3 regions of the Kosakonia radicincitans DSM 16656 genome follow, and region 1 is predicted to be linked to each of the others. Evidence: predicted binding sites of a transcription regulator. Region 1 holds the regulator's gene; each other region holds the start of a gene.

Region 1 (3,281 bases):
GTTTGCTCACGCATGGTATGCAGCGCTTTTTCGCGCGGCGCGCCTTCCAGCGCCTGCTCCTGCATCATCTCCAGGTAACCTTGCAGCACCGTCAACGGCGTGCGCAATTCATGGCTGACGTTAGCGAAAAAGTTACGCCGCGCGCCTTCCAGTTGGTGCATCTGCGTAACATCGCGCGCCACCAGCAGCAGTTGCTGCTCGCTGTAAGGCATCACGCGGATCTCCAGATGGCGCCCGCTGTTCAGCACCAGATTCAGTGGCCGGGTAAATTCTTGTTTTTTAAGATACTGCGTGAATTCAGGGTAGCGCAGCAGGTTCAGGATGTTCTGCCCGTTATCATCCGGCCAGCGCAGCCCCAGCAGCTGTTGTGCCAGGCCGTTACACCAGAAAATAGACCCTTCTTCGGTGGTGAGGATCACCGCATCCGGCAGAGATTCCGCACCGCTGCGAAAGCGTTTGATGAGATTACCCAGCTCGCGCCGCCGCTTTTTATTACGCATCTGCATCTGGTGCAGCCCGTATAACAGCGGCTCCCAGCTTCCCGTGCCGGGCGGTGGAGTCATACTTTTATCGACCCACAACCACCAGGAGAGGCGCAGTAAATTCCAGAAATGCCAGATCAGCAGCCCGGTTACCGCGGCAAATAAAAACCAGGGCAGGTAACCGAAAATCGCGCCGAGTATAAAAGCAGGTAGACAACAAAGGAGGAGCTCCAGCACCAGCCTTTTCCATGACAGCCGTTCCAGCACGCGTCACACTCCTGTCAAATTTCAGAAACGGGTCGAAAAACGATATCCCGTGCCGCGCACTGTTTGCACCATACGATCGTGACCGCTGTGTTCCAGCGCTTTGCGCAGGCGACGAATATGGACATCAACCGTTCTGTCTTCGACGTAAACATTGGTTCCCCAGACATGGTTCAGCAGTTGTTCACGACTGTACACGCGTTCCGGGTGGGTCATAAAGAAGTGTAAGAGTTTAAACTCCGTCGGCCCCATATCCAGCGGATTTTCGCCGGTCATCACGCGATGCGAAGAGGGATCGAGGCTAAGTCCCTGCATTTCAATCACTTCTTCCACCGCCATCGGCGAAATACGGCGCATAACCGCTTTAATACGGGCAACCAGCTCTTTCGGTGAGAAGGGCTTGGTAATGTAATCGTCCGCACCGGTTTCCAGACCGCGTACACGATCTTCCTCTTCGCCACGCGCCGTCAGCATCATCACCGGAATATCGCGGGTCATGGCCTCGCGTTTCAGGTGCTTAATAAACTGAATACCGGAACCGCCAGGCAACATCCAGTCCAGTAAAACCAAGTCTGGCCAGGGTTCGTTAAGTTGGTTCACCGCACTGTCATAATCTTCAGCTTCTACCGGTTGAAAACCATTTTGCTCGAGCACAAAGCACACCATTTCACGGATCGGTGCTTCATCTTCAACGACCAGAATTCGTCTCGCCATAATTCGCCCTGTTTTCTCGTATAAGTCGTCAGTTTGTATAGCGGCGCCATTATGCGTCAGTTTTATGACAGATTTATGAATAACATGACCACCAGATGACCCTGCCCGCAGCATTATGACAGCGCGAATATTCACGCAGTTAATGTCTCTAACACCCTGAATGTTATAATCGCGTTTATCCATTTTCGCCACGGAATCGCTATGCGCATTATTCACACTTCAGACTGGCATTTGGGTCAGAACTTTTACAGCAAAAGCCGCGCTGCAGAACATGACGCCTTTCTCGACTGGCTGCTGAATGCCGCAGAGCAGCACCAGGTGGACGCCATTATTGTTGCAGGTGATATCTTTGATACCGGTTCTCCGCCCAGTTATGCCCGCGAGTTATATAACCGCTTTGTGGTGAAACTCCAGCAAACCGGCTGCCAGTTAGTGGTGCTGGCGGGCAACCATGATTCCGTGGCAACGCTGAACGAATCAAAAGAGATCCTCGCTTACCTGAAAACCACCGTGGTCGCCAGTGCCGGCGCCGCACCATTCTGGCTCAATCGCCGTGATGGCACGCCCGGCGCCGTTTTCTGTCCGGTACCGTTTTTACGCCCGCGTGACATGGTCATCAGCCAGGCCGGATTATCAGGGCAGGAAAAACAGCAACATCTGCTGGCGGCTATTACCGATTACTACCAGAAGCAGTATGACGCCGCCTGCATTCTGCGCGGCGAGCAGGCGCTGCCGATTATCGCCAGCGGCCATTTGACCACCGTCGGTGCCAGCAAAAGTGACGCCGTACGTGACATCTATATCGGCACCCTGGATGCCTTCCCGGCGGAGAATTTCCCGCCAGCCGACTATATTGCGCTTGGACATATTCACCGCGCGCAGAAAATTGGCGGCCTGCAGCATATTCGCTACTGCGGTTCACCGATCCCACTGAGTTTTGATGAAACCGGAAAGCGTAAAAGCGTCAATCTGGTCACGTTCAGCGATGGCAAGCTGGCGGAAGTTACCGCGCTCGACATTCCGGCCACGCAGCCGCTGGCCGTAATCAAGGGTGATTTCGCCGAGATTTGCCGCCAGCTTGAGCAGTGGCGCGATGCGTCCACCGACACGCCAGTCTGGCTGGATATTGAAATTGAAAGCCGCGAATATCTGGCTGATATGCAACGTAAAATCCAGCAAGTTACCGAAGATTTGCCCGTCGAAGTGTTGCTGGTGCGCCGCAGCCGCGAACAGCGGGAGCGGATCCTCGCCGGAGAGCTGCGGGAAACGCTCAGTGAATTGAAAGTTGAAGAGGTCTTCGCCCGCCGCCTGGCGCAGGAAGAGATCGACGAGATGCAAACGGCGCGCCTGCAAGCCTTGTTCAGTGAAGCGCGCCAGGCGCTGGATGCGGAGAAAGAGGCATGAAGATCCTCAGTTTGCGGTTAAAAAACCTCAACTCGCTGAAAGGCGAATGGAAAATCGACTTTACCGAAGAGCCGTTCGCCAGCAACGGTTTGTTCGCCATTACCGGCGCGACGGGCGCAGGGAAAACCACCCTGCTCGATGCTATTTGTCTGGCGCTGTACCACGAAACACCGCGCCTTAGCACCCTGTCACAATCGCAAAACGATCTGATGACCCGCGATACTGCCGAGTGCCTGGCGGAAGTGGAATTTGAAGTAAAAGGCATTGCTTACCGCGCTTTCTGGAGCCAGAGCCGCGCGCGCGGTCAGGCAGATGGCAATCTGCAAGCACCGCGCGTCGAGCTCGCGACCTGCGCCGACGGCAAAATCCTCGCCGATAAAGTCAAAGATAAACTCGATCTCACCGCCTCATTAACCG
Region 2 (3,281 bases), 2.6 Mb from region 1:
GGTAATGACTTTGGCTTTGAAATCCGCCGGCAGGCTGTTGCTCACCAGAATCGGGCCGTTCGGGATCAGCGTCGATTCCCAGATGATGCGGATCTCTTTCATCAGATTCGGGTGATCCATGCGGATCAGGCGGTTAAAGGCGCCCGTGCTGTAGCCGGTATTATAATCGCCAACCATTGACGTCCAGGTGACCGCGCCCGCGAACTGGCCGTTCAGCACGCCGAGGATGTCCTGCTCATGACCGCCAGAGAAGGTAACGCTGGAGAAGTAGTTGTTGTATTTGTTGTCGGCATTGCCGCCGAACTTCTGTTTGAACGCGTAGTTCGGGATCAGGTAGCCGGAGGTGGAATCCGGGTCCGCAAAGCCGAACGCTTTGCCTTTCAGATCTTCCAGCTTTTTGTACGGGCTGTCGGCTTTCACGATCACCACGGAGTGGTAACCGCGCGATTGATCTTTATCGTCAACGGCGATGCCCACGATATCGACCGCTTTCGGGTTGTTGATATACACCGAGGCGTAAGAGGAAGGCGACATGCTCAGTACCACGTCAACTTTCCCGCCCAGCAGCCCCTGGATCACACCGGAGTAGTCAGAGGAGTTGCGCAGTTTGGTATCGACGTTCAGCTCTTTATCGAGAAACTCTTTCACACACTGGTTATCGCCGATTTGCTGGGTCGCGTTCTGCCCGCCCAGAATCCCCAGATTCAATTCCTTCGGCTGCTCAGCGGCAGAGGCCTGCCATGCCAGCAGAAGACCTGTCATCAATGCAGATAAACGTAATGCGCCAGAAATAGGGTTTTTCATTGTCATTGCCTGTGTTGTCTCATTGGAAGGAATAATTAATGCAATTGGCTGATTTCATCGCCGTACAGCACGTGCAGAACATCCTGTGTCAGCCGGGAAGGGTGGTCATCGAAAATAATGCATCCCTGCGCCACGCCGATAACCCGCGTGCAGTACTCTTTCACCAGCTCAACAGAGTGCAGGTTGACCATCACGCTGATGCCCTGCTGGCTCACTTCGCGCAGCACGTCCATGATGCGCTGGGTATTTTTCGGATCCAGCGAAGCGACAGGTTCGTCCGCCAGTAATAACGAGGGGTTCTGGATCAGCGCCCGGCAAATCGCCACGCGCTGCATCTGCCCGCCGGAGAGCGTCTCTGCACGCTGTAACGCATGCGGCAGCATGTTCAGCCATTCGAGCAGGGCGATGGCTTTCGCGCGGTCTTCGTCGGTGAAAACTTTAAACAGCGATTTTAGCGTTGATGTCTGGCTCAGACGCCCAAGCAACACGTTGGTCAGCACATCCAGGCGCGGAACGAGGCAGAAGTCCTGGAAAATCATGCCGCACTGGCTGCGCCACTGATTGAGCGCACGGCCTTTCAGACGTGAGACATCACGCGGCTCGCCTTCATCATCGGTGTAACTTAAGATCTCGCCAGCGCTGGCGCTGTGCGTGCCATTCAGTACATGTAAAAGCGTTGATTTACCCGCGCCGGAACGGCCAATCACGCCGACCATCTCGCCGCTGTGCAGATCGAAACTGATATCGTCCAGCACGGTCTGATGCTCGTTATATGATTTGCGCAAGTTCCTGACGCTCAGCACCTTTTGTTTCGGCACGGTGTTTAATTGATGCAGAGGCGAATAGGGGTGTTCAGAAAGTTCTGCCAACGCGCTGTTCATAAGTCTTCCGGTTTTTGTCATTCAACTGGCGACCATTAACGGCACAACAGATGATCGTTTTATGACGAACAGGCGAACAAATAATGAACGCGAAGGTTTCGCTTAAGGTTGGGCAGGCCACCGCAGGCTGCGGTGGCGGGTAGCTGAGGCGATGTTTATATCATGCGGATAATCAGACACGCTGCGCCCCAGGCGCCTTCTACCCCTTCGTCATGAATTTCCGAAGTGACCTGGTAAACGTGATAACGGTCAGCGATCTGTTTCCGTACGTAGTCTTCCACGCGCGCAAATTTCTGCGACACCTTCTCCGCACCGCTAAGCAACTCACCGTCGGCGGCGGAGTAGTAATAGGCGAAGGCGCCAAATTTAATGGAAGAGGTTTCGCGGCTGATTTTCAGCACTGAGGTAATACGCTCGATATCGTGATACCAGGTGGAGGGGCCGCCGGGCTGGTTTTTCACTTCAATAACGGCGCGCGGCTGGGATTTTCCCCACCACAGCAGAATATCAAAGCGCCCATTCAGCCGCGCTTTAAGAGGTTTGGGGCCAGGCGCGATAGCCTGCGCATGTTCCATCGAACTGCTGCCATTACTCTCGATGGTAACGAATTTCGCCCCTTCCATTTCGCTCAACTCTTTGGCGATATAGGTGGTCAGCATGTACTCCGCGGCTGTCCACACCCAGTATCCACCTGACATTTTCCGGTAATCTTCATGCGCTTTCTCAATCCCGGAAATGATTGCGCCGCTGATAACGTCCGTTGCCACTGCTGCCATTGCGTTGTGATCTCCTGAAAGTTTGCGATCAGCATACGCTTGTATCGGTATATCGATGGGGCGATATAAGACACTAAACGGGGTATTTTTACGTTATTTCACACGACGTTATTTTCTTCTTTCTGGCTATTTTTCGGCACGAGAAGGCGGACAGAGCATGATATTAAGCGGATATTTACGGTTTTTTTTGCCTGCTATTTTCCGCGCGGAAACAGCATATATTTAAATCACGTCACCGTCACAAAAGTCAGAAAAAACAAGCAACTTTATTGCATCGGTTGGCGCACGGTCTATATGTTAATTTTGTGTTTCAAAAACAATACCAGGGGGTTGTATGGAAGGGAAGATTGCAACGCTGGCCGCCGTTCTGGCCACCGTATTTGCTGGCTCTGCGCTGGCGGCGGTGCCTGCGGGCTATCCGGCGGAGTATCAGAAAATCGTCGATGCCGGGACGAAAGAGGGCAAAGTCGTTATCTATTCGACAACGGATACCAAAGCTGCAGGCCCGCTGATTAAAGGCTTTGAGGAGCAATATCCGGGAATTAAAGTCGAATATAACGATATGAACAGCACCGAGCTGTATAACCGCTATCTCAGCGAGCAGGCCTCCGGCAGCGGCAGCGGCGATGTGGTCTGGAGTTCATCGATGGATACCGCGCTGAAGCTGGCGACGGATTATGCCGCCGAATATGCTTCACCAGAAAAAGAGAAATTACCGAAGTGGGCGGTGTGGCAGCAAAAAGCCTATGGCACCACCTATGAACCGGTGGTGTTTATTTATAATAAACGGCTGATCCCCGCAGGCGATGTTCCCGATTCT
Region 3 (3,281 bases), 1.7 Mb from region 1:
GAGGGGATATGGTGATCAACACTGTTGCGCTGTTTTGGGCTTTATGTGTGGTGTGTTTGGTTAACATGGCGCGTTATTACTCATCACTACGCGCGCTGTTAGTGGTACTTCGTGGTTGTGATCCCTTACTCTATCAGTACGTGGATGGCGGCGGCTTTTTTACCGCGCACGGCCAGCCCAGTAAGCAGATGCGTCTGGTTTGGTATATCTATGCCCAGCGCTACCGCGATCACCATGATGACGAATTCATCCGACGCTGTGAGCGCGTTCGCCGCCAGTTTATTTTAACCAGTTCGCTGTGTGGTCTGGTGGTCATCAGCCTGATTGCGTTGATGATTTGGCATTGAGCGCTGCGTGCGCTAATCAGAGAATAAAAAAAACGGACCAGTTTCCTGACCCGTTTTTTTATTGCGCCTGCGCTGCGTTAAATCAGATGCAGCGAGAGCCAGTACAGTGCGCCGGACAAAATAATCGAGGCTGGCAGGGTGAAGATCCAGGCCATCAAAATATTGGTTACGGTTTTGCGCTGCAAACCGCCGCCGTCGACAATCATTGTCCCGGCCACGGAAGAGGAGAGCACATGCGTGGTGGAAACCGGCATCCCGGTATAACTTGCCAGCCCGATAGATACCGCTGCAGTCATCTGCGCAGACATTCCCTGAGCGTAGGTCATACCTTTCTTACCAATTTTCTCGCCGATGGTGGTCGCCACGCGGCGCCAGCCGATCATTGTGCCGATACCTAACGCCAGCGCTACCGCCATGATGATCCAGATTGGCGCATACTCAATGGTGCTCAGCATATCGCCTTTCAGTTTCTTCAGCAGACGCTGGTCGTCCGTGCTGATCTCCGGCTGCTTCGCCACTTTATCCGTAATATCGGAGAGGCAGAGCATAATACGGCGCAGCTGGCTACGCTGCTCCAGCGGAATCTGCTCGTAGTTTTCGATACCGGTCAGCATCACCTTCGCACGATCCAGCGCCACAATTGCGCGACCCGGATGGCAGTGGAACTCGCCAGGCTGCGTGTTCACTTCTTCCGGTGCCGGAATCAGCGGATCAACGCCGGTGGCTTTTTGCAGCAGCGCCGGATGTTGCTGGAAGTAAGTTTCTACGTTGTTGACGGCATCACGCGTACGAGTGATGTCATAACCTGACGCGTTCATATTCACCACGAAGCCTGCAGGCGCAACGCCAATCAGCACCAGCATAATCAGGCCGATGCCTTTCTGACCATCGTTCGCGCCATGGGAGAAACTCACGCCGATAGCGGAAAGAATCAAGGCGATACGCGTCCAGAACGGCGGCTTTTTCTTACCATCGATCTTCTCGCGTTCAGCTGGCGTCATATGAATACGCGCGCGTTTTTTGGTATTGCTCCAGTAGCGGCGCAGGATAAATATCAGACCACCAGCAATTACCAGCCCGACAATCGGCGAAAGGATGAGGGAGGCGAAGATATCCAGCACTTTCGGGATATTTAAGGCATCCACTACTGAAGTACCGGACATCAGCGCATTAGTTAAACCAATGCCGATAATCGCGCCAATCAGAGTGTGGGAGCTGGAAGCCGGCAGACCCAGATACCAGGTACCAAGGTTCCAGATAATCGCCGCCAGCAGCATGGAGAAGACCATCGCCAGGCCGTGCGCGGAGCTGACATTCAGCAACAGATCGGTTGGCAACATATGCACAATTGCATAGGCAACGCTTAACCCGCCCAGCAAAACGCCGAAGAAGTTAAACACCGCCGCCATCACAACCGCCAGCTGAGAACGCATAGCGCGTGTATAAATTACGGTTGCCACGGCGTTTGCTGTGTCATGGAAGCCATTGATTGCTTCGTAGAACAGAACAAAAACCAGAGCAAGCAAGAGTAATAACCCGGTATGAAGATCCAGGCCAGCAAACAAATGTAACATAGGACGTTAAGCCATTTTGAGGACATGAACGCGGCGCATTATCAGGGACATTAGCGGTGTCGGCAAAGTGAAATATGTATTTTTTTTGACATTATTTCTTACATTCCGCTGAAACTTTAAAATTATCGTATATTTTTCAATGTCATGTTGTTTTTAGCTCTCTTCGCGCTGGTGTGACCAGCGTGAACTCTTTACAATCCGCCACGATTTTTTGATGAGGGTGCAGGTGTGGAAAGGTTTGATGTCATTGTTATCGGCGCGGGTGCGGCGGGTATGTTCTGTGCGGCGCTGGCCGGGCAGGCGGGCTGTCGTGTGCTGTTACTGGACAACGGCAAAAAACCGGGGCGCAAAATCCTGATGTCCGGCGGTGGTCGCTGCAATTTCACTAACCTTTATGTCGAACCCGCAGCCTATTTGAGCCAGAACCCGCATTTTTGTAAATCTGCTCTCGCGCGTTATACCCAGTGGGATTTTATCGATCTGGTCGGCAAGCACGGTATCGCCTGGCATGAGAAGACGCTGGGACAACTTTTCTGCGACGATTCGGCGCAACAGATTGTCGATATGCTGGTGGCAGAGTGCGAAAAAGGCAATGTCACACAGCGCCTGCGCAGCGAAGTGCTGAGCGTAACGCGTGATGATCAGGGTTACACGCTGCAACTGAATGGCGACAGCGTGCAGGCTGCGAAGCTGGTCATTGCTTCCGGCGGGCTGTCGATGCCGGGGCTTGGCGCTTCACCGTTTGGCTATAAAATCGCCGAACAGTTCGGCCTGAAAGTGCTGCCGACACGCGCCGGTCTGGTGCCTTTTACCCTGCATAAGCCGCTGCTGGAGCAGATGCAGACGCTCTCCGGCGTGTCAGTGCCTTCGGTTATTACCGCTGAAGACGGCACGGTTTTCCGGGAAAATCTGCTCTTTACCCACCGCGGGCTTTCAGGTCCGGCAGTTCTGCAAATTTCCAGCTACTGGCAGCCAGGCGAATTCGTCAGCATTAACCTGTTACCGGAGTGCGATCTGGCAAGCTTCCTGGATGAACAGCGCGAAGCGCACCCGAATCAAAGCCTGAAAAACACGCTGGCGATGCAGTTACCGAAACGGCTGGTTGAATGCTTGCAGCAACTGGGGCAGATCCCGGATGTCACGCTGAAGCAGCTCAACAGTCGCGAACAGGAGTCACTGGTCGAGTTACTCACGCACTGGCGCGTTCAACCGAACGGCACGGAAGGGTACCGTACCGCGGAAGTGACGCTGGGCGGCGTTGATACCCACGAACTCTCTTCCCGCACGATGGAAGCCCGCAATGTGCCGGGGCTCTACTTTATCGGCGAGGTGATGGATGTCACCGGCTGGCTGGGCGGCT

The links. The regulator PhoB, encoded in region 1, activates phosphate uptake and scavenging genes when phosphate is short. The targets are predictions, from matches to a motif close to CTGTCATAAAACTGNCNNAT.
Region 2: phnC (phosphonate ABC transporter ATP-binding protein) is a predicted target of PhoB. The motif match lies at 1,734-1,753, and genes of this name have one in related genera.
Region 3: pitA (inorganic phosphate transporter PitA) is a predicted target of PhoB. The motif match lies at 1,994-2,013, and genes of this name have one in related genera.

The regions. Positions count from the first base shown of each region.
Region 1 is NZ_CP018016.1:4,394,145-4,397,425, forward strand. Features, by position in the region: gene phoR (phosphate regulon sensor histidine kinase PhoR) at 1-749, opposite strand, end outside; gene phoB (phosphate response regulator transcription factor PhoB) at 771-1,460, opposite strand; gene sbcD (exonuclease subunit SbcD) at 1,662-2,864, shown strand; gene sbcC (exonuclease subunit SbcC) at 2,861-3,281, shown strand, end outside.
Region 2 is NZ_CP018016.1:1,200,297-1,203,577, forward strand. Features, by position in the region: gene phnD (phosphonate ABC transporter substrate-binding protein) at 1-804, opposite strand, end outside; gene phnC (phosphonate ABC transporter ATP-binding protein) at 840-1,685, opposite strand; gene Y71_RS06020 (hypothetical protein) at 1,841-2,461, opposite strand; gene Y71_RS06025 (ABC transporter substrate-binding protein) at 2,796-3,281, shown strand, end outside.
Region 3 is NZ_CP018016.1:241,090-244,370, forward strand. Features, by position in the region: gene uspB (universal stress protein UspB) at 12-347, shown strand; gene pitA (inorganic phosphate transporter PitA) at 425-1,921, opposite strand; gene Y71_RS01120 (BaiN/RdsA family NAD(P)/FAD-dependent oxidoreductase) at 2,150-3,281, shown strand, end outside.